Regions from separate parts of the Priestia sp. FSL P4-0332 genome, predicted to be linked through region 1. Evidence: riboswitches for the same ligand, from Rfam matches in the RefSeq annotation. Region 1 holds a riboswitch; each other region holds the start of a gene.
The links. Region 1 has a riboswitch for S-adenosylmethionine ahead of MKY06_RS07125 (trans-sulfuration enzyme family protein). Riboswitches for the same ligand answer to the same signal wherever they lie in the genome.
Positions count from the first base shown of each region.

Region 1 (7,742 bases):
ATACAAGTAAGCATTATCCGTATTATGAGCAACATCAACCAGAACGTTTTGATTTAAGTCAGGTACATCCATTTCCGCAGTATCATCAGCAGCCATGGACGGAAGCTTATATGCCGCAACATCCGTACGCTCAGCAACAAATGCCTTTTGGTCCTCAGCAAATTCCCTATATGAACGGAATGTACCAGCAGCCCCTGTACAATAATGCAGGTGCGCCTTTTAATCCATACCCTAAAGCTCAGCAACAAAAGCCTCAGCCTTCTCAATTTCAGTCATTAATGTCTCAGTTTAAATCGAGTGATGGCAATTACGATATGAACAAGATGATGAATACTGCGGGGCAGATGATGGGAGCCATGAACCAATTAACATCCCTAGTAAAAGGGTTTTCCGGGATTTTCAAAGTATAAGGACTAGAAGGTGTTTTCTAGTCCCTGCTTATTATTTTTTCTTTTGATTTTTCAAATAGGTTTCTCCAAGAAGTGTAAATACTTCATTGTAAGTTAATCCAGACTGAGCATTTAAACGTTTGACTTCTTCGATATCTGTTGTTGATGAAGTTGAAATTTGATGCTTGTTTTTTTTCATAAAACCTCTCCTTCTCTATGTAAAATGAATAACATCCCATCTTAGTATATTTCCAAATGTGCCCCTTCTATAAGTGGAAAAAAACGCCGAAGACACTCATGGTTCTTCGGCTTTTTTTGCAATAAAGATGAGTATTTAGAGAAATTAAGAACGGCGAGTAGAACGACGAGAACGGCGAGTAGAACGACGAGAGCGGCGAGTAGAACGGCGAGTAGAACGACGAGAGCGGCGAGTAGAACGACGAGAGCGGCGAGAGCGGCGAGTAGAACGACGAGAGCGGCGAGTAGAACGGCGAGTACCGCGGGTAGAACGACGAGTAGAACGGCGAGTACCGCGGGTAGAACGGCGAGTAGAACGGCGAGTACCGCGGGTAGAACGACGAGTAGAACGGCGAGTACCGCGGGTAGAACGGCGAGTAGAACGACGAGTACCGCGGGTAGAACGGCGAGTAGAACGGCGAGTACCGCGGGTAGAACGACGAGTAGAACGGCGAGTACCGCGAGTAGAACGACGAGAGCGGCCAGTACTACGAGAAGAGCGACGACGTCTTGTTAGTGGGCCGGCAGTTGGCTCTTGAAACATAAAAGATTTCAGTTCTGTACTTTCTAGGGCTTCAGCAGCCTCTTTAATTTTTTCAGCTGTAATATGCAATCCAAAAACCTCCTTGTCAATTGGACTAGGTCTTGCATTAATAGAATACGCGACGATGCTTGTCTTTGATATAAGTCAAAAGTGGAGTTTAAGGAAATAGTTGATATGATGGGGTATCATGGAGAATTTGCTCTTCATATACTTTAATAATTGAAGAAAGGTGGTCGAGTAATGAAGCAAAAAGAAATTCCTCAATACGCTCTGTTTGTGAATGTAAAAGATTTAAAGGAAATGCAAAGAGATATTTGGTCAGAAGAAGCTGTTCAGGCAACGATGAAGTTTAACAAAAAACGCTACGATATTGATTTGTTGCTAAGAGGCTCCCATATTCGGAAGATGAAGAAAAAGTCATATTATATTGAATTCTATTCTCCGAAAATATTTCAGCGTGCCAAAGAAATACACCTAAACGCTGAATATAAAGATCCATCGCTTATGCGCAACAAATTGTCCCTCGATTTTTTCTCCTCCTTAGACGTTTTATCTCCTCAGTCTCAGTTTATAAACCTCACAATTAACGGTAAAAATGAAGGAATATATCTTCAGCTCGAATCGGTAGATGAACTATTTTTGAAAAAAAGAAATTTGGGGGATGGATCCATATTTTATGCAGTAGACGGAGATGCTAATTTTTCTTTAATGAGCGACTTAGATAAAAAGCCGAAAACAACTCTGCTATCAGGGTATGAAGATAAAGCAGTGAAACAAGGAGATGAGGAAAAATTAGAGCAGTTTATATTTAATCTTAATACGTGGACAAATACAGAATTCGAACAGAATATTGAGAAGTATCTGCACGTCGACCGCTACTTATCTTGGTTAGTTGGTATTATTTGTATGCAGAATTACGACGGTTTTGTTCATAATTATGCCCTCTATCGAAACCATGAAAGTGGACGCTTTGAACTGATTCCATGGGATTATGATGCGACTTGGGGAAGAGATGTAAATGGAAAAGTAATGGAAGGGGATTACGTCCGTGCACAAGGATTTAACACGCTTACCGCTCGCTTATTGGCAGTAGATAGCATTAAAAAACGTTATATTAAAAAGATGAACAATGTTCTGAATAATCAATTTACAGTGGAATATATGAAACCCATCGTCTATCAAATGCACGAAGAGCTTAAGCCTTATATTTTGAAAGATCCTTATGTAAAAAACAATATAGAACAATTTTATGAGGAGCCGGCATTTATTTTATCCTTTATAAAAGACCGAACAGCATATATTAAAAATAATCTTCTTACTTTTTAGATACCATAGAATGATAGGCAGAAGTGGAATTTGTTAATAATAGGCAAATGTACGAAATCAATAGCTGTACATGATACGTATATATACAGTATGAATGACCAATATGGATGACTAACAAGGAGGAAAAAGAATGGAAAACTATTATTATTATTATGGGCAAAATCAAGGTCAAGATTCAAATCCAAACCGAAAACGCAGCCACAGCAAAAATGCAAATCGAACTGATAAAGGCTATTCTTCGCAGTTTAAACCTTTAAAAGGAAGAATGGTGACTGTTTATCGAGGAGGTCCTGAATCAAAAACAGGTTATTTACTTGATGTTCAGTCTGATTATTTAATATTAGCAGTAGAAAACGATAACAATAATAACAATGATGAAAATAATAATGAGGGAAATAGCAACCAAAACAACCAAAGCAACCAAAACAACCAAAATAATCAAAATAATCAACAAGAATATACTGTTGTATATTATCATTTATCCCATGTTAAGAGTATTACGGAAGATGCTATGTCAAATTCAGCACAGACGTTTACCGGGTTTGATAATGACGGTACTTTAGAGTTGTATAGAGGCAAGACATTTGCTAGTACTTTATCATTACTGAAAAGTAAATATGTTCAAATAAATCAAGGGGGTCCTGAGAAAAAAGCAGGCCAGCTCCTTGACGTATTAGGTTCGTCAGAGTCTGCTTACCTTGTATTACTGTCGGAAGATGATGGTATCGTCTATATCAATGTTGAACATGTAAAAAGTATAAGTGAATATCAAAACAATAATAACAATAATAACAATAATAATAACAATAATAACATTCAAATGAATAATCAATTTGCTACAAATCAGGAACCAACTTATATGAAATCAAAAAACTTTAATAATTTATTTACTCATCTATCACACAAATGGGTATCGATCAACGGCGGCGGTCCAGAAGCTGTAGAAGGTGTATTGGTGCAAAGTCGGAATGGTACTTTTACCCTTGTTCAGGACAATCAAGTATTACGCTTACAGCCAAGACATGTTAAAACCATTTGTGTAGGAGCAAAAGGATCTTTTAAACAAAATAATAATCAAGATGATGAGCAGAAAGAGGAAAATACAAATACTGAAGACGGAGGATCAACGGAAGGCGTTCCAGAAGGTCGTACAGGAAGAAGCCGCCGCACAGGTTCACACTCGTCAGGAAGAAGCCGCCGCACAGGTTCACACTCGTCAGGAAAAAGCCGCCGCTCAGATTCACACTCGTCAGCGTCAAGAGAGCAAGTCATCCAAACAAAAAATTATCGTTGGAAAGCATAATGAATAAGAACAAAAAAGGTGCTTATAAAGCACCTTTTCTGTCATATAGGAAAGAGGGAGGAGAATGAGTATAAATCGTTATATTAATAAAATTGTAGAAGTAGATATTTCAGGGAAAACTAAGTTTATTGGCAGACTTGTTGACTTAGGGTTAGATGTCATGATTTTGTATAATGGACATGATTATTTGTATATTCCTCTTTTACACATGCATCGTTTGCGAGAAGTATCAGAAGAAGACTATACGGTTTTACGTGAAATAGAAGAGAACTTGATAGAAGAAAGTCAGCGAATTTCTTATCGTAATATTTTACAGCAGGCAAAAGGGAAATTTATTGAAATTTATGTAACGGGAGGGAAATCATTGCATGGCTATATCACAAGCGTGCTGAATGATTATCTTGTGTTTTATTCTCCAGTGTATAAAAATGTCTTTGTTTCTCTACATCATTTGAAATGGCTTACCCCTTACAGTAATGAGTTAACCCCTTATTCTTTAAGTGACAAAGAGCTCCCGGTAAGGCCCGCCTCTGCACCTTTTGTCAGAAACTTTGAAGAGCAGCTTAAAAAATATGAAAATCAACTGGTCGTATTAGATTTAGGGGATCAATCAGAAAAAATTGGCGTACTTAAAGAAGTTTCTAATAATATTGTTGAACTAATTACGGCAAATGGAGAAAGTATGTATTGGAAGTTAGCTCACGTAAAATCTGTGCACTTGCCTTAGAAAAAGAGACCTGGCTGTCGTCTCTTTTTTTTATGTGCTTATCAGGACAAGTATATTGAATAAACAAATGAGATGATTTGAATTTTTTAGAAAATTATGTTGACAATAAAGAAAATCTTTATTAAAGTTATTAACAACAAACGTTAACCACCAACAATTATATAGAACTCTTATCAAGAGTGGCGGAGGGACTGGCCCTGCGATGCCCGGCAACCATCAAATGAAACATTCATTTGAACGGTGCTAATTCCTGTGGAACATCAGTATTGTTCTAACAGATGAGAGAAATCGTGTATAAACGAACACTCTTCCATCTGTGAAGAGTGTTTTTTATTTTGAGTTAAGGAGAGAAATAGATGAAAATTGAAACTTTATTAGTTCGTTCAGGAGTAGGTCGCGACCCTTCAACAGGTTCTATTACAACACCCATTTATCAAGCATCAACATTTGCTCATCCTGCTTTAGGGCAAAGTACAGGATTTGACTATGCACGTACGGCAAATCCTACTCGTACAGCATTGGAAGAAGCAATTGCTGCTTTAGAAAAAGGAGAAGTAGGAGTAGCATTTGCTTCAGGAATGGCGGGCGTAATGGCAGTTTTAGCACTATTTAAAAACGGAGATCATTTAATTGTATCAGAAGATTTATACGGAGGAACGTACCGAGTACTAAATGAAATCTTTTCAGAGCAAGGAATTACTGTTTCGTACGTCAACACAGCCCATCTCGAGCAAGTAAAAGATGCGCTTCGTCCCAACACGAAAGCTTTATTTATTGAAACACCTACAAATCCAATGATGCACGTGACTGATTTGCCCGAAGCAATTGCGTTAGCTAAACAGCATGATTTGCTTACTATCGTTGACAATACATTCATGTCCCCTTACTATCAGCGTCCTTTAGAGCTTGGAGCAGATATTGTGATACATAGTGCGAGCAAATACATTGGGGGGCATAATGATGTAGTTGCTGGTCTTGTAGTCGCTCGATGTAGTAGCTTAGGAGAGAAAATTCGTTTTTATCAAAATGCAGCTGGGGCAATCTTAGGTCCACAAGATAGCTGGTTGTTGTTGCGCGGTGTTAAGACGCTAGCGCTTCGTATGGAAAAGCATAACGAAAACGCACTGAAAATTGCAAATTGGCTTACTGCTCATGATCTCGTAGAAAAAGTGTATTACCCTGGTCTTGAAACACATCCAGGCTATGAAATCATGAAGAAACAAGCGACTGGATTTGGAGGCATGATTTCTTTTGCTGTCTCACACCCTGACATCGTGTCCACGCTTTTGGAAAATGTTAAAGTTATTACATTTGCAGAAAGCTTAGGAGGCGTGGAAAGTTTAATGACATTCCCAGCTCGTCAAACACACGCTGATATTCCCGAGGAAATTCGAAATCGTGTTGGAGTAACAAACTGTTTACTGCGATTATCAGTTGGAATTGAGCACGCAGATGATTTAATTAAAGATTTGAAGGAGGCATTTGATGCATACCAACAATAATAAACATAGATTCGGTACGAACTTAATTCATGCAAATACAGGAATTGACGGTCATTTTGGAGCGGTTAACGTACCTATTTATCAGGTATCTACATTTAACCAAGAAGATGAGACGAACAACGGCCGCTATGACTATTCTCGTTCAGGAAATCCAACTCGTGAGGCTTTAGAAAACACCATTGCTCAGCTAGAAAATGGATACGCTGGTTTTGCTTTTTCATCAGGTATGGCTGCTATCTCATCGGTGTTATCTATTTTTGAATCAGGGGATGAAATTTTAGTTTCACACGATACGTACGGCGGGACATATCGTGTATTAACACGGTTATTTTCAAAGTTTGGTATCAAAACAACTTTTGTTGATACAACGAAGGTTGAGAAAGTAGAAGAAGCAATCACAAAAGATACGAGAGCTATTTATATCGAAAGCCCTTCAAATCCATTTTTACAGGTAACGGATATTAAAGCAGTAGCAAGTTTGGCGAAGGAGCGCAATCTCCTTACAATTGTAGATAACACGTTTTTAACACCTTATCTACAGCAGCCGATTGACCTTGGTGTAAATATTGTGATTCATAGTGCTACAAAATATATCAGCGGTCACAGTGACGTCATTGGCGGTCTAGTTGTGGTAAGCGATGAAAAGCTAGCAGAAGAAGTAAAGTTTGTACAAAATGCTTTTGGTGCTATCTTAGGACCACAGGATTGTTTTTTACTGCTTCGAGGAATTAAGACATTAAAAGTTCGTTTAGATCAGCAGTTAAAAACAGCGCTGCAGTTTGCAAAGTGGCTTGAAGAACAATCTCTAGTAAGCTGTGTATACTATCCAGGCTTAGAAAGTCATCCAGACCACAAGCTGATTTCAGAACAAGCAAATGGATACGGAGCTATGATTTCTTTCCAAGTACAGGATGAAAAAGTAGCACGACATATTTTACAAGGAGTGAAATTGGCTTCAATTGGCGTTAGTCTAGGTGCAGTTGAATCCATTCTAACGCATCCTGCAACAATGTCTCATGCAAGTATCCCAAAAGAAGTACGTGAAGAAAAAGGAATTACTGATTCACTTCTTCGCCTTTCAGTAGGGTTAGAGGAATTCGAGGATTTGAAGCAAGACTTTGACGCCGTTTTTCAAAGCTTAGAAGAAAAAGCGTTAATTAAATAAAAAAAGGACTTCCATCAAGGAAGTCCTTTTTATCGTTATATACAGCTATCTAAAAGGTTTGTGTATAGGGACGTAAGCGCAACTTTTTCATCAGAGGAGAGACTGCTGTTTAGAATTCTTTTTATGCCAAGATGATATTTTACATGCGGTGTTTGCCGGACGCGTGGATGAGTCATTTCATCCTTTAAATCTTTCATAATGGCTTCGTGAAGCTGATCTTCACTTGTCATGGCTTGTTTAGAAGCGAACGAACGGTTCAACCATAGGGTTTGATAAGCTGCTAGTAAATGTTCAGAAGTCATTGTGCAAAGTGCTCCTTTAGATTAGTTTCTTCATTATAATAATCTATAGTTTACCATAAGTATTAATACGTGTACGTAACTTTTACAGAAGCAGATACAGTCAAGGACTGAGCTTGAATAGGGGGAGAGGCCGCTAATAACTTAGGCGAGGAGCCAGATGACTGATAGACGGATCCTTCTTCGATTAAAATAGGGATTTGGTTAATAGGAAGCTGCAGCGTGTTGGCAATGGTAAAGGCCTTTTCCT
Region 1 covers NZ_JBBOUA010000001.1:1,395,124-1,402,865, forward strand. The annotation lists gene MKY06_RS07095 (YppG family protein) at 1-410, shown strand, start outside; gene MKY06_RS07100 (hypothetical protein) at 442-588, opposite strand; gene MKY06_RS07105 (CotG/ExsB N-terminal domain-containing protein) at 733-1,239, opposite strand; gene MKY06_RS07110 (CotH kinase family protein) at 1,411-2,496, shown strand; gene MKY06_RS07115 (spore coat protein) at 2,627-3,799, shown strand; gene MKY06_RS07120 (hypothetical protein) at 3,864-4,526, shown strand; SAM riboswitch class I at 4,694-4,811, shown strand; gene MKY06_RS07125 (trans-sulfuration enzyme family protein) at 4,883-6,028, shown strand; gene MKY06_RS07130 (trans-sulfuration enzyme family protein) at 6,012-7,193, shown strand; gene MKY06_RS07135 (hypothetical protein) at 7,229-7,495, opposite strand; gene MKY06_RS07140 (SIMPL domain-containing protein) at 7,558-7,742, opposite strand, start outside.

Region 2 (7,742 bases), 190 kb from region 1:
CTTCTATTAAAGGTGGACTCGCGGGAATTGGTTTAGGTTTCCCTTTAGCTGTTTATCTATTTATTGGATTCGAAAACTCTGTAGCACTGGCAGAAGAAACAGAAAATCCAGAACGTAATACATCTCGAGCTGTTTTAGCCAGTATTGCAATTATGGCTATCTTCTATATATTTGTCACATATTGTGTGATTCAAGGGTTTTCTAATAGTGCTTCTGCTCTAAGCAAAAGTTCAAATCCATTTATGGAATTGGCAAACAGGTATTTAAATGAACTTGCTATCTTTGCGATTATCGCTGGGTTTACTAGCATTGTGGGGATGTCCATTACTTGCTTAAATGCCTTTTCAAGAATTGCTTTTAATTCTTCTAAAGAAGGGTTAATTTCTACCAAATTTTCAAAGGTATCTAAATGGGGAACGCCGATTGGAACTTTAACATTAATTATGGGAATAGGTTTAGTGCTAGCAATCCTCTTCGGTATATTCAGTGAAAATTGGGTCGTTGGATTTGGTTACGTAAGCACGCTAGGTACCATCCCTATTCTACTAATTTATTTAATGCTTAACTTAGCTGTTATATTTAATAAAAAAGAAAGATGGCCATTTCATCGTAAATTTATCTTTCCAATTTTAGGATTAGTAAGTATTAGCCTTCCTATTTGGGCTATGGTTCAACCTGGTCAGCCGCTCCCAACGGGTTACTTTCCTTGGGCAATATTAGCAGTATGTATAGTCAGTTTAATTTACTCGTGGTTTAAAGTAAGAAAAGGAAATTCTAAAGCTTCTGCTATAAATCCATTAGAACCATTCAGCACTCAACGGAAATAGTGATGAACAATTATCTGTCATTCACCCGTTAGTTATAGAAGAACTAAAGATTTGTTCCATTTAAATAAGAAGCTCACGCACCTAGAATGCGTGAGCTTCTTATTTTTATAGTCAGCTGTCTTTTTTTAATTTCCTTGCTGAATAATTCCCCAAGGACTGTATCAACTGAACAATAACAATCAAAATTAAAATGGTTGTATACATAACAGTGGGCTCAAAACGTAAGTGTCCGTATTGAAAAGCAATGTCTCCAAGCCCTCCTGCTCCAACAAGCCCTGCCATCGCCGTCGCCCCAATAAGACCAATAGTAGCTATTGTCAGCCCAAGAATAATACCTGAACGTGCTTCTCTAACAACAACATACCAAATAATTTTTAGTGTTGAGATTCCCATTGATTGATAAGCTTCTATAATACCTTTATCTACTTCAAGTAATGCAGATTCCATTAACCTAGCTATATAAGGGGCTGTATACACAACTAAAGGGACAATAACACCTTGTACGCCAATTGTAGTACCTGCAACTAGTTTAGTGAATGGAAGGATGAAAAATAATAAAATGATAAAAGGAATGGATCGAATAATATTAATAATCCAGTTGCACGTTCGATATACCCACACATTTTCAGCTTGCCCACCTGGTCTTGTCATTACTAAAAAAATTCCCATTGGTAAACCAATGATGATGGCAATAATTAACGAGATAATGGTCATCGTAGCGGTTTGTAATAAACCTTCCCAAATTACACTTCCCCACTCATTAAAGAAAGCAGCCATTTAGTTTACCTCCTCTACAATTACGCCTTGATTTGTTAAGTATGTAATCGCTTGTTCATATTCTTCCTTTTCACCACGTAAATGAACGAGTAACTTACCAAGAGTGTGGTTTTTTAGCTGTTCAATTCCCCCTGCTAATATGCTTGGCAATACATTAAATTTCCGAGAAACTAAAGCTAAAGCTGGTTCTTCTGAAAGCTCATTTCCAACAAAGTGCAAAGAAACCAGCTTACCGGTACTGCGATAAGACGCCATTATTTCAGACGGAATAGTGAAAGTATTTTCAGATTCTACAAAGCGCTTTGTTGTCGGATGCTTAGGGTTAGTAAAAAGGGAAACGACTGTACCTTGTTCTACGACGTATCCATTTTCCATAACTGCAATTCGGTCACAAATGCGTTGTACCACCTTTAACTCATGCGTGATTAAAAAGATTGTTAATCCAAGCTCTTTATTAATCTTTAACAGTAAGCTCAAAATGGCTTCGGTCGTTTCGGGATCAAGTGCACTAGTTGCTTCATCGCTTAATAAAATCTCAGGTTCATGCGCTAGCGCACGAGCAATAGCAACACGCTGCTTCTGTCCGCCGGAAAGTTGTGAAGGATAATGATTTTGTTTATCTAAAAGTCCTACGATTGATAAATATTTTTCTACGCGCTCCTGAATTAATTTTTTGTTTACGCCTTCTAGCTTTAATGGAATCGCTATGTTGTCGTAAACTGTTGCCGTTTTTAATAAATTGTAGCCTTGAAAAATCATGCCGATTTTCCTTCTCGTTTTCTGCAGCTCTTGCTTACTTAGCTTTGATAGATTTTTTCCATCAATGATGACCTCTCCAGAAGTCGGTTTTTCCAATAAATTAATGCAGCGAATTAATGTGCTCTTTCCAGCTCCGCTATATCCAATAACACCGAATACTTCACCTTTATTAATCGTTAACGAAACATCTTTAACAGCTTCTACCGCTTTTCCGTTCACTTTATAGGTTTTAGAAGTTTTCTTCAGTTCAATCATTCTAGCCCCTCCTTAAAATGCCGGTACAACAGAACCTTTAAATTCTTTTTCTATGTATGTACGAATTGTATCTGAATGATAATATTTTTCTAGTTTATCAATAATTTTATCTTGTTTATTCTCTGTACGGACAACAAAATAGTTTGGATATGGATTATTTTTTATTTTTTCATGATAGATTGCATCATCATTAATCGATAAACCCGCTCCCATTGCAAAGTTTGTATTAATGGCTGCTGCAGCTACCTCATCCAACTGAGAAGGAAGTTGAGACGCCTCTAGTTCTACGATTTGAAGATCAAGCTTATTTTCAGCAACATCTTTTTTAGTAGCCGTTGTTTTCACACCATCTTTTAATTTAATAACTCCTGCAGATTCAAATAGTTTGAGCGCGCGGTATTCGTTGCTTGGGTCGTTTGGTACTGCAATTTTGTCTCCTTTTTTGAGCTCACTAACATTTTTTAAGCTATTTGCATAAATACCCATCGGGAATGCTACTGTTTTGAACACATCTGTAATCTTATAATTTTTATCTTCCACTTGCTGCTTTAGAAAAGGCAGGGTTTGATAGTTATTACTATCTAAATCATGTTGATCTAATGCTGTATTAGGAGTGTTATAGTCATTAAAGACTTTTACCGTAATATCAATACCATCTTTCTTGGCTAATTTTTTCACCTGATCTGCAATTTGCTGGTGAGGTCCACCCGTTACACCGATTGTAATCTTTTTCGAATCTAATGCTTGTGCTTCTGTTTTACTGCAGGCTGCTGACACCAACAGCGATGCTGCCACTAAAGTAAGTCCAATTGCTTTTGTTACTTTTTTCATGTTTTTATTCTCTCCTTTATTTTCTCCATAAAAAAACGCCTCCCTTAAAGATTAAGAGAAGCGATAGTTTACGATCGGTTCTCTTATCTTCCAATGCACATAATATGCACATTGCTGGATTTAGCACCAAAACAATACGTGTATTGTTGGGTTGCCGGGCTTCAAAGGGCCAGTCCCTCCACCGCTCTTGATAAGAGTTGTTTTTATAAAGTTTTATTTACATTAATTTAACTTTATTATCCGAAAATTGTCAATGTTTATTTTTAATATAATTTTCAGTATAGGAATAATAAAAGATTTATATAAGAAAACTCAATTAAAAGATGATTTGTATAACTTATGATTTCTCTTTTCTTATTCTTATATAGTGAATAGCTTTCTATTACTTAAGCAAGAATACTTTTCTTTGCATTTATGACATTGACAAAAACAGGAATACATCGATATAATTCATATTAATTCTATCGGTAATATATAGTTTGTGGAATTCCAAATCTTATTTAAAAATTTTTTACTGTTAGAATATACTTCCTCTATTGTAGTAGTAAGTATATGTTCACTGCCTACTGGATCACCAATGGCACCGAAAAAGCTTTTTAGCAGCTTTTTCGGTGCTTTTTTATTATTCGTCACACAGAAATTAGTATCGGGAGGAATAAAACGATGAAAAAATTATACTTTACTTTAGCTTTTGCAATTGGACTTATTATGGCTTTAGGAGGATGCTCTCAAAGCTCTAGCTCAGAAAATAGCGATAAAAAAGTAGTCAAAGTTGCTTTGAGTGATGAAGTAAATCCGCCTTTTCTATTTACGAACGACCAGAATGAGCCTGTTGGATATGATATGGATTATTTAAAACAGCTTGAAAAAAAGCTTCCGGAATACAAATTTGAATATACGCTTGGGGAAGAAGAAACAAATTTGGTAGGTGTCTCGACAGGAAAATATGATTTCGCCATCAATTGGTTCTTTAAAAACCCTGAACGTGAAGAAAAGTTTCTTTATCCTGCACATGAATATGGTTATTCTTTAACGGCCTTAGTGACACAAAAATCACGGAATGATATCAAAACACTTGACGATATGGTAGATAAAAAGTTTCCACCCGTATCTGCTACAGGTGGATTGCGCGCTATTTTGAATGCTTATAACAAAGAACATGCCACTAAGCCTTTAACATTAGAAAGCATTGATAACCCTTCTACGGCAGAAAACTTAAAGTTAGTGGATAAAGGTAAAGCGGATGCTATTTTTTTAAACGTAACAACATTTAACGAAGTACAAAAACAGCTCAAATTAAATTTAAAAGTAGGAGGCATTGTATCAAAAGAACCAACTTGGTTAGTCTTTAATAAAAATAATCAAAAACTTGCTGATGAAATTGATAAAGCGACAGTCAAATTAAAAAATGACGGGACGCTAGAAAACTTGGCTGAAAAATGGTTTAAAGTAAATTTCTTTAAAGACTTAAAGTATATTAATCAGCAAAACTTCAATTTCCAAGATTAAATGAGTATAAGAATTCATCATTAAGGCGGGGTGAGATATGATTAGTACTGATTTTCATGATTGGTTAAAACTATTGTGGCAAGTGGTAGATAAACTTCCTTTAACACTATTTATGTTAGGCCTTTCTCTACTTTTTTCGTTGCTTTTAGGTTTCGTGATTGCCCTGATACGCATTCAAAAAAAGCCTGTTCTTTCTAAAATGGCTACCATCTATTTATCTTTTATGCGCTGTACACCGCTGCTTGTTCAGCTGTTTCTTGTATACTTTGGCCTTCCTCAGCTGCTGCTCCTTGTCCATATCGACATTAACAGCTGGAGTCGCATCACTTTCTTGGTGATTGCTTTTTCCTTACATACTGCCGCTCCTTTATCAGAAGTTATTCGTTCAGCATATCTCTCGATTGATAAAGGGCAGTTCGAAGCAGCGTATAGTATAGGCATGAACTATTTTCAATCCTTAAGAAGAATTATCCTTCCTCAAGCGTTTGTAGCAGCACTACCTAATTTAGGAAATGCTACGATTTCATTATTAAAAGATACTGCACTTGCTTTTAGCATTGGGATTATTGATATTATGGGGCAAGTTCGCCTTATTTTGGGCAACAACTATGGAATAGGAATGTTTGAAATTTATGTTACGATTTCACTTGTTTATTGGAGCATGTGTATCGTAATTGAAATCATAGTCAGTTATTTAGAGAAACATCTTAAAAAAGGCAGGGTCAGCATCTCTAAATAACCTGCACTAGTAAAGGAGTGAACATGATTGCCTATTATTGATTTGCGATTTGCTTTGGAGCAAACTCCTGAAGTCTTAAAAGGTGTGCCTTTAACACTAACAATATCGATCATTTCAATGGCGTTAGGAAGTATTTTTGGTCTTTTCATTGCGGGATGCAGAATATATAAAATTCCACTGTTAAAGCAAATAGCTGTTATATACGTCTCATTTATGAGAGGCACTCCATTGCTCGTACAGCTCTATGTATTTTTCTACGGAATCCCTATTTTTATAGAATTTCTAAACGAGACTCAAGGATGGCACTTAGGTGGGGATACTATTTCACCTTTAATTTATGCTTTAATTGCGTACACATTAAATACCTCTGCTTATCAATCAGAGGTATTCCGTTCTTCTATTCAAACCATTGACCGTGGTCAATTTGAAGCTGCATATTCAATAGGAATGACTACTTTTCAAGCTATTAAAAGAATTATCTTCCCCCAATCTTTAGTAGCCGCTATTCCTAACCTTGGAAACATTTTTATTAGTTTAATTAAAGCCACTTCTCTTGCTTTTGCGGTAAAAGTAGTTGAAATTATGGCGATATCTAAGGTCATCGCCAATGATGGGTATAGATATTTAGAAATGTATCTGGTCGCTTCACTTATTTACTGGATTCTTTGCTTTTTCTTTGAAAGGCTGTTTGTAGTCATTGAGAAAAAGCTTAGTTATTATGAATTAAGAGAAGAAGTGCGTTCAGCTTCTTAGGCCCCCTAGAAAAATTACTATAAACTGATCAAGAAAGCTGCCTTAGTAAACGGCAGCTTTCACAATCCCTTAATCCACTATTTCAAGCTTCACTTCATTAAACAAACTAGTAGAATTCCACACATTCAACCCCGCATAGCCTTCTGAAAAGGTATGGTCCACTGCATCAATCACAAGCTTATCATCGAGATAAACTTGAATGTGTTCTCCTTCAGCCGTTACTTTCAAGCGATAATCCGTATTTGTCTTTAAATCCAACTTTCCCCCATCATCGTAAATAATGAGATCCTTGCCTATTCCGTCTCTAAACGCAATGAGTTTTACTTGATTATTAAGCACATCTACATTCGCAGCATAAGCGTTATTTGCCTGTTCATCCGAACGGAATACTAGCGCTCCTGCTCCTGTAGAATTTGAAACAGAATCGGCTAACACCTTTATCTTTGCCTCATATATAAAATTCTTTGCTTTTTCTGATGATAAAGCAAAGGCATCTTCTTTGCTTCGTCCTTGTTTTCCATTAATCGTATCGGCCCATAGTCCGCTAATGCTTTTCCACCCTGATAAGTTTGTATCAACAGGACTTTTATTCCAAATAGATTTTAATGGATACATCTTTAGAGAATTCAATTTTACACCTCCTCCTTTGCTATAAAGCCTTATTTTATTGCTTGAAAGCTTTGGAAAGAGCTGATCTGTTATTACTTCAGTGCCGTCATTACCAAATACTTCTACAGATGACTGGTCTACAAACATATGAAGCTTAACCTTTCCGTCTTTTGGAAGCATGGAAACAGAGTGTTTGTCTTTCACATTTTCACCAAAATCAAAACTTCCAGAGTTTGTTCGGTCAACAAATAATCGCTGCTTGTTTACGTTATAGCTGACTTTTGTATTTTCACTGCCTTCTTTTTGAATTTGAAAACCAAATTCTTGTGCATCTGTATTTGAAACATCGAATTCTGCAATGATTTCATATTTGTTTTCCTGTATGCCTGAAAGAAGATTTTTGTTTTCAGTAACCATCAGATTCTTCAACACCTTTTTTTCTTGCTTATTGCGAATTGAATCAATTGAAACAGGTATTTGTTTTAAACGAAGCCCTTTTGCTGTGTTGGTGAGTTCTATTTTTCTTGGGATTGACATAGAGCTTCTCCAAGTAGTAGTTGGGGTATTGTTGGCATATTGCCAGTTGCTCATCCAGCCTAGCCAATACTTTTCTCCGTTATCTCCTTCAACTCCGCTCCAATCTACAGCAGCATAAAAGTCGGCACCATAATCTGTCCAAAGCA
Region 2 covers NZ_JBBOUA010000001.1:1,581,661-1,589,402, reverse strand. The annotation lists gene MKY06_RS08030 (APC family permease) at 1-827, shown strand, start outside; gene MKY06_RS08025 (methionine ABC transporter permease) at 939-1,604, opposite strand; gene MKY06_RS08020 (methionine ABC transporter ATP-binding protein) at 1,605-2,618, opposite strand; gene MKY06_RS08015 (MetQ/NlpA family ABC transporter substrate-binding protein) at 2,631-3,449, opposite strand; SAM riboswitch class I at 3,530-3,646, opposite strand; gene MKY06_RS08010 (transporter substrate-binding domain-containing protein) at 4,113-4,958, shown strand; gene MKY06_RS08005 (amino acid ABC transporter permease) at 4,996-5,697, shown strand; gene MKY06_RS08000 (amino acid ABC transporter permease) at 5,725-6,450, shown strand; gene MKY06_RS07995 (GH32 C-terminal domain-containing protein) at 6,520-7,742, opposite strand, start outside.
Region 2: another riboswitch for S-adenosylmethionine. It lies ahead of MKY06_RS08015 (MetQ/NlpA family ABC transporter substrate-binding protein); the one in region 1 lies ahead of MKY06_RS07125 (trans-sulfuration enzyme family protein).

Region 3 (7,742 bases), 3.4 Mb from region 1:
ACGGCCTACAATGAAATGTGTGCATCCAAAGTTTTTTCGAACCATTGCATGGAAAATAGCTTCTCTAGGTCCAGCATAGCGCATCGCAGCAGGGAAAACTGCTAAAGCTACACGATCGCTAGGATAATAGTTCTCTAAAAGTACTTCATAACTTTCCATACGGATATCTGCTGGGATATCATCTGACTTTGTTTCTCCTACAAGTGGATTTAAAAACAGGCCGTCTACAATTTCTAATGCCGTTTTTTGAATATATTCGTGCGCACGGTGAACAGGGTTACGAGTTTGGAATCCAACAACTGTTTTCCAACCGCGTTCTTCAAATGCTGCTCTTGTTTCAGTAGGATCTAGGTAATACTTTTCAAAACGCGTTTTAGGTGTACGTTCTACAAGTACGATTGGACCTGCTACATATACATTTGGGCGCTCCATCATTTTTTTCACGCCAGGATGAGCAAGTTCTGCCGTGCGGTACACGTTCTCCGCTTCTTTTTCTTTATTTGGCGTATATACTTCAGAAACTTCTAAAACACCATACGTTACGCCGTTTTGAACAAGTTTTACTTTGTCACCAATGTTTAATTCTTTAGCTTGCTCTTCTGTTACAGGAAGAGTGATAGGAATACTCCATACTGTTCCATCTGCTAAACGCATATTTTCAACAACTGATTGATAATCTTTTTCTCCTAAAAATCCTGTAATTGGGCTGTAAGCACCAATTCCAATTAGTTCTAAATCACTTAGGGCCATGTTATCTACTTCGATTTCTTTTGTTAATGACGTGTAGTCATATGTTGGTTGATATAAATTAATTAATTCTCCACCGTGTGCTTGAATTGTTGTCATTTTGTAAAATCCTCCTTAAATAATTAACACAATATAATAAAAAGCACTTGAATCACGCAGTCATTTTTTCTTTTTCCGACTGCAAGCTTGCTCTTTTTCTTCTAGTCGCTCTAGCTAAGCTTAAAACACCTGCTGTGGCAATACATCCGCTAGCTAGCACCACAAATGAATATAAGTCGCTTTCAAGTACTAATTTCACAAGAACATATGAGATTACGAGTGAAAATACAGGGGATACCACCCAAACCTTTAACATTTGAATGACCACTTCGCGCTGTTCTTTCGTGAATCCCGTTTTCGCTGCTCCTATTCCAATAATAGAAGACGTAGTGACCTGTGTAAGCGGTACTGGCAAACCAAACAGTGAAGCGACTGTGACAAGAGAAGCACCAGTACCCGAGATAATGCACCCTTCTCCTACAGAATAGCGAGTAATTTTTTTCCCGTTTGTTTCAATAACCCGGCCTCCTAGTAAAAGAGCTCCGAGCGCCACTGCCAATCCTCCTGCTATGACACCCGTTGTGGCATCCATTAATCCAGCTCCTACTAGAGGACCGACAGCATTTGCCACGTTATTCATTCCAGCTGAGAAGGCTTCAAAGAATCCCGTCGCTATAACTAAAATCGTTAAAACTCTTTTCCACTTTCCCTCTGCTTCTTTTTTATGCGCTCTGCGTTTTATCACTTTTCCAATCAAAAAAGCAATGACAAATGAAACTAGCGGAACAATAATCCAAAAAGACATGACAACTAAAAGTTTTTCCACATACAGAGATTGATAAGCTACGCCTACTCCAACAACTGAACCAACCGTTACTTCACTTGTTGATAGAGGAATACCAATTAAATTCGCGAAAAAGAGTGACAGCGTTGCAGCAGCCAGAATGATAATAACTAATTCTACTGACAGCAATTTTTCAGGTATGATACCTGAACTGATGGTTTTTACCACCTCACCGCCTCCGATAATGGCTCCGAGCACAATACCTACAGCACAGATGAACAGGGCTACTCTTCGCTTTTTAATCGCACCGGAGCCGTATGAAACGCCCATAGCTGCTGCTGCACCGCTTGCCCCAATATTCATTGCAAAAAAAAGCGCAATGATAAAGGCAACATATAAAAGCATCATTTATTCAGCTCTTTCGTATTTAAGATTCGTGTAATCCGCATTCAACTTTTTGTGTACCTGCCCATCTTCCTGAACGTAAATCGTCTACATTGTAGGCAGGTGCGGTACAGGGTTCACAGCCGATACTTGGGTAGCCTTGATCATGAAGTTTGTTATATGGCAAATCATGCTTATACACATAGCGCCAAATTTCCTTCCAAGACCAATGAATTAACGGACAAACTTTCACCTTCTTGAATTTCTCATCCTTATTAAAGTAATTCGTGCTGGCACGAGACTCAGACTGCTCGCGTCTCAAACCAGAAATCCACGCATCATAAGGAGCAAGAGATTCTCTTAATGGAATGATTTTTCGAATTTGACAGCATAAGTTAGGCTGACTCTTCCAAAGCTCATCTCCATGTTTTTCAGCTTGTTCTGCAAGAGTTAAATCCGGTTTTTTCATATGAATACGTAAATCAGGGAAGCGTTCTTTAATTGCATCAATCACTTCATATGTTTCTTTAAAATGAACGCCTGTATCTAAAAAGACAATTTCAGCATCTTTTTTCACTTTTGAAATTAAATCAATTAACACGATCCCTTCGATCCCAAAGCTTGATGCATAGATAATTGAATCTCCGTAGGTATCATACGCCCACTGCAATGCTGAAAGGGCTCCTTTTGTTTCATCTTCACTGTCGAACTCTGGAAACGTATCACTCCAGTTTTCGTACGTATATAAGTCTGCCATTTTCTTCACTCCAATTCTTAGTTATCCGCGTTATCCAATAAAAAAAGACGGTTTTACCCACTAGAATTGGATAAAACCGCCTCTAGTGTGTCTAGTCAGCGAAACTATTTAATTCTTACTTTGCTTCGACATGCCCAAAGATTTGTTTTAAGTCGGGGATTACAGTCATTGGTGTCCCTCCTCAAATTATCGCTTGCGCTATATCAAAATAAAAAGTCTTCCATATTGAAAGACTGGGTAGGCAATAAATTTTCACCTTATCTTTCAAAATGATACACACTTTGCTGGAATTAGCACCTTGCTAAGCAGGTTGCCGGGGTTCAGCGGGCCAGATCCCTCCACCACTCTTGATAAGCATTTTTTAAAAATTTTAGCATATTTAGAATATTTGTCAACATTAAAAATCATATATCCGATAAGAAAACTATACTTTAAATTCACAGAAATATCTATACTTTTATTTAAAACAACATATGTAAATTTAAACCAAATGTGAACATATCAGTTTATAAAACGCTTTCTTTTTTCTCCAACTTTTTATATTCTCTTGCTAAATAAAACATAAAACCTTTCTATAAAATTAATAAGGGATTTATAAGCTTTACGGATAATTCACCCACATTAGCACACATTACAGATAACACTGACTGACAGATAGGAGCTATATAAAATGGAGAGACAACCTTTTCAATTAGACGATACAATTAAAAATAATGTGCGAACATATTTACAGCAGATTTCAACTGAAGCCTCTAATTTAATTAAACATTTAGACACGAGTGATCATTGTATACTATGTGATTTTGAGGAGATGCGAAAGTTATTTCAAGATGTTCAAGCTACGGCTGCCTCTTATTACTTGCGTCATTACTTATCGCCTTATACATTTGAATATGCTGCTCTGTCCTTAGCTATTCATAACCTTTCTGAGAAACGTCACGGCGCTCTAATTGTCATTGAACGGGAACAAAATGTAGACCCTCTTATTCAAAAAGGAATGCCTATTCAAGCTCCTGTCAGCGCTACGCTAGTTGAGACGCTGTTCTATCCAGGGACACCCTTACATGACGGAGCCGTCCTAATTAGAAATAATCAGCTTATCTCAGCTGCTAATGTTTTACCTCTCTCGTCTATTATTTCAACGACCAAAAAAATGGGAACACGTCACCGTGCAGCCATTGGAATGTCGGAAAAATCGGATGCATTAATTTTAGTTGTCTCTGAAGAAACAGGCAAAATTTCGTTTGCACTTGATGGAAGCCTCTACCCTATTCACTCCAGCAAAAATATGATTTAAGAGCCCTTTCCTGATAAGCAGCCCTATATTGACTTCTATATCCTTTCTCTTTAATATATTTCATAGTTTTTACATACTATAGATACGGGTGATGCATATGACAATTTTAAAATTTGAACATGTAGGCGTTCAAGTAAAGGATATAGAAGAATCTATTGAGTTCTATACGCAAAAAGTGGGATTAGAGCTCATCGAAAAACTACCACATACCGATCCGTCTTTGAAGCTAGCTTTTCTAGGTTTAGAAGGCAATGTAATTGTAGAGTTAATTCAAGGGTATAACTCAAGCTTACCTAACGAAGGTAAAGTTCATCATTTTGCGCTGGCAGTAGACGGAATTGAAGAGGAGTTTGAGCGTTTAAAATCAGCAGGCGTTTCATTTGTGGAAGAAAACATTGTAACTTTGCCAAATGGAGCAAGATACTTATTTTTCTACGGTCCAGACAAAGAATGGATTGAATATTACGAAGTAAAAAGATAAAGATATCTTATACCTTCAGTGAAAAATGGTCATACTGTGGCTATGACTAATCACTGGAGGTTTTTTTATGATGGAATGGCTATTATTTCGACTTTTTCGTCGTTCTATTTTAGTGCGGCTTCTTTTTATTATCGGCTGCCTTGTTCTGCTTTTCGGCATGCTTATACATTTCCTAGAGCCGCAAACGTTTGGGAATGTGTTTGAAGGAATTTGGTGGGTTATTATTACAATCTCTACTATAGGGTACGGTGATTTTGCTCCGACCACTACGATTGGAAGGATAGCTGCAATTATTTTAGTCCTGATCGGAACGGGATTTATTACCACTTATTTTGTTACGCTTTCTAAAATTGCTGTTTCCGCTGAGAGCGCTTATTTGGAAGGAAATTTAAAATTTTATGGAAAAGATCACTTCATCGTTGTTGGGTGGAATGAGCGCGCCAAACTCGTGTTAGAGTCTTATCGCGACGCATTTCATAAAGAAGACATTGTTCTTATCGACGACTCTCTGACTAAAAATCCCATGATTTGTGATCGCGTTCATTTTATTAAAGGAAGTCCCTCTCATTATGAAGTATTAGAACTTGCCAACGCTCGGTACGCAAAAAAAGTGCTGATTACTGCCGATCAGCATAAGACAGAAGAATATGCAGACATGAATACTATTGTTACGTTAGTCGCGCTGCAAGGATTGAACCCTTCTATTTACAGCATCGTTGAACTGTTAACAAAAAAGCATATTCAAAATGCACAAAACTTGGGGGTGAATGAAATGATTAAAACAAACGAGTTGATTAGTCAAGTCATGTACGAACATATTTTTGTGAAAAAATCAGAGAGTTTAAAAAAAGAATAGTTCCTTCAATTACTGAAGCAGCGCATCTTCTGCCTCTCTAATTAGCTCTTCTCCTAAGCTGATATACTTTTCTGGAAATGAAGCGTCTGCGTCTTGGGGTTCTGCAAACTGATTAAATGAAGCACTCACATTTCCATTGTGAACATCGTCATCTAGACCAATTTGATATTTATGTGAAAGTAAAAATGGCGTGCCAATCTGTACGGTTGTTCCTTTAGAATCCAGTTCTCCATTCGTAGCTGTAAACGGGATACGTAAAAACTGATAGCCGACTTCATCATTCATCTTATAGTCGAATGAACCATGGTCATAATCCCAATTCCCTCCAATGTTATACCCAAGCGGCTTAAGCGTTTTTTCTAATTCGTAAAGCTTGAATAATGTGCCCTCTAATCTTGAAGATAATTCAATCATGTTATCCCTCCTCTGTTTTAACATGTCCTCTTTCCAGCGTTTTATCCTTTATCTCAAAAGCAAAAAAAAGGTTGAGACATAACTAAATGAATCCAACCTAAAGACGAACAAACTGGATAAAGTAGCTCGTATAAATCGCTTGTGACACCGTGATGTCCGTGCAAGGCTTCGCTTTTCGCGGGCAGGCGCTGAGCCTCCTCGTCGCTTGCGCTTTTCCCCGCAGGAGTCTTCGCCTTGCCCTCCAATCAACTGCTAGAAGGACCTAAACAGATGAAACTATATTCACCATAACAAAAAAAACGAACCACTAATCAAACATGTTGATCAATGGTTCGTTTTCCACTTGGGCTAAAATACTTTTGTACCGCCCTCTTTTTACTTACTTCAAACGCTTTTCTAATTCTGCTTTTTTCTCTTCAAAACCAGGTTTTCCAAGAAGAGCAAACATATTTACTTTGTATGCTTCTACTCCCGGCTGATCGAATGGGTTTACGCCTAATAAATAGCCGCTGATTGCACATGCTTTTTCGAAGAAATATACAACATATCCGAACGTATACTCATCTAGCGCAGGGATGTTCACAACTAAGTTTGGAACGCCTCCATCTGTGTGAGCAAGCATTGTACCTTGGAAGGCTTTTTTATTTACAAAGTCAACTGTTTCACCAGCTAAGTAATTTAATCCATCTAAGTCCGCTGCATCTTCTTCAATTGTTAGCTCATGACGAGAATCTTGAACTTGTACAATTGTTTCAAAAATATCACGACGACCTTCTTGTACATATTGACCTAAAGAATGAAGATCCGTTGAGAAGTTAGCAGATGAAGGGTAAATACCTTTTTGATCTTTTCCTTCACTTTCGCCAAATAACTGTTTCCACCATTCAGCAAAGTATTGAAGAGCTGGCTCATAGTTAATCAGCATTTCAATTGTTTTTCCTTTATTATAAAGAACATTACGAGCTACAGCATATTGATAAGCTGGGTTCTCTTCTAGCTCTGATGATGAGAATGCTTCTTGAGCATCAGCTGCCCCTTTCATCATTTGTTCGATATCAAGACCCGCAGCGGCGATTGGTAATAAACCAACTGCTGTTAATACTGAATAACGGCCGCCTACATCATCTGGAATAACAAATGTTTCATAGCCCTCTTCATCCGCTAATGTTTTTAATGCGCCACGCGCTTTATCTGTTGTTGCATAAATGCGCTTGCGTGCTTCTTCTTTGCCATATTTCTCTTCTAATAATTTACGGAAGATACGGAAAGCAATCGCCGGTTCTGTTGTTGTACCAGATTTTGAAATAACATTAATAGAGAAATCTTTATCTTGTAAAACATCCATTAAGTCTTTCATGTATGTTGAGCTGATGTTGTTACCAGCAAAAATAACTTGCGGAGTTTTACGCTGTTCTTTTGATAATGTGTTATAGAATGAATGCTGAAGCATTTCAATAGCAGCACGAGCACCTAAGTAAGATCCTCCAATACCGATAACAATTAATACATCTGAATCAGATTTAATTTTTTCTGCACTTTTTTGAATGCGTGCAAATTCTTCTTTGTCATACTCCGTAGGAAGGTCGACCCATCCTAAAAAGTCGTTTCCAGCACCTGTTTTCTCATGAATTGAATGGTGAGCTACTTTCACGGCATCACGTAAGTATGTAAGTTCATGTTCACCAAAAAATGATAACGCGTTTGAATAATCAAAACGAACATGTGTCATAGTCTGTTCCTCCATTAAAATATCTTTATTTTTCACTTTATCGAAACTGTTAGGTGAATTCAAGTGAATCCACTTACAATTTGACACAATCATTATAGTTTGTTGAAACTGCAATCATTGTATGTACCCTTTTATTTAACGATAAATTCAGTTGTGAAGTCAACTAATGTTCTTTGATTACAGGACGTAATTCATGCACGATTACGCAAATAATAAGCAAATAAAAAACGACTACAGAGTGGTCTTCAATCGTT
Region 3 covers NZ_JBBOUA010000001.1:4,781,095-4,788,836, forward strand. The annotation lists gene sat (sulfate adenylyltransferase) at 1-846, opposite strand, end outside; gene MKY06_RS25095 (inorganic phosphate transporter) at 899-1,978, opposite strand; gene MKY06_RS25100 (phosphoadenylyl-sulfate reductase) at 1,998-2,711, opposite strand; SAM riboswitch class I at 2,966-3,068, opposite strand; gene cdaS (sporulation-specific diadenylate cyclase CdaS) at 3,382-4,008, shown strand; gene MKY06_RS25110 (VOC family protein) at 4,106-4,489, shown strand; gene MKY06_RS25115 (potassium channel family protein) at 4,557-5,345, shown strand; gene MKY06_RS25120 (YugN-like family protein) at 5,355-5,759, opposite strand; gene MKY06_RS25125 (glucose-6-phosphate isomerase) at 6,139-7,488, opposite strand; gene MKY06_RS25130 (hypothetical protein) at 7,734-7,742, opposite strand, start outside.
Region 3: another riboswitch for S-adenosylmethionine. It lies ahead of MKY06_RS25100 (phosphoadenylyl-sulfate reductase); the one in region 1 lies ahead of MKY06_RS07125 (trans-sulfuration enzyme family protein).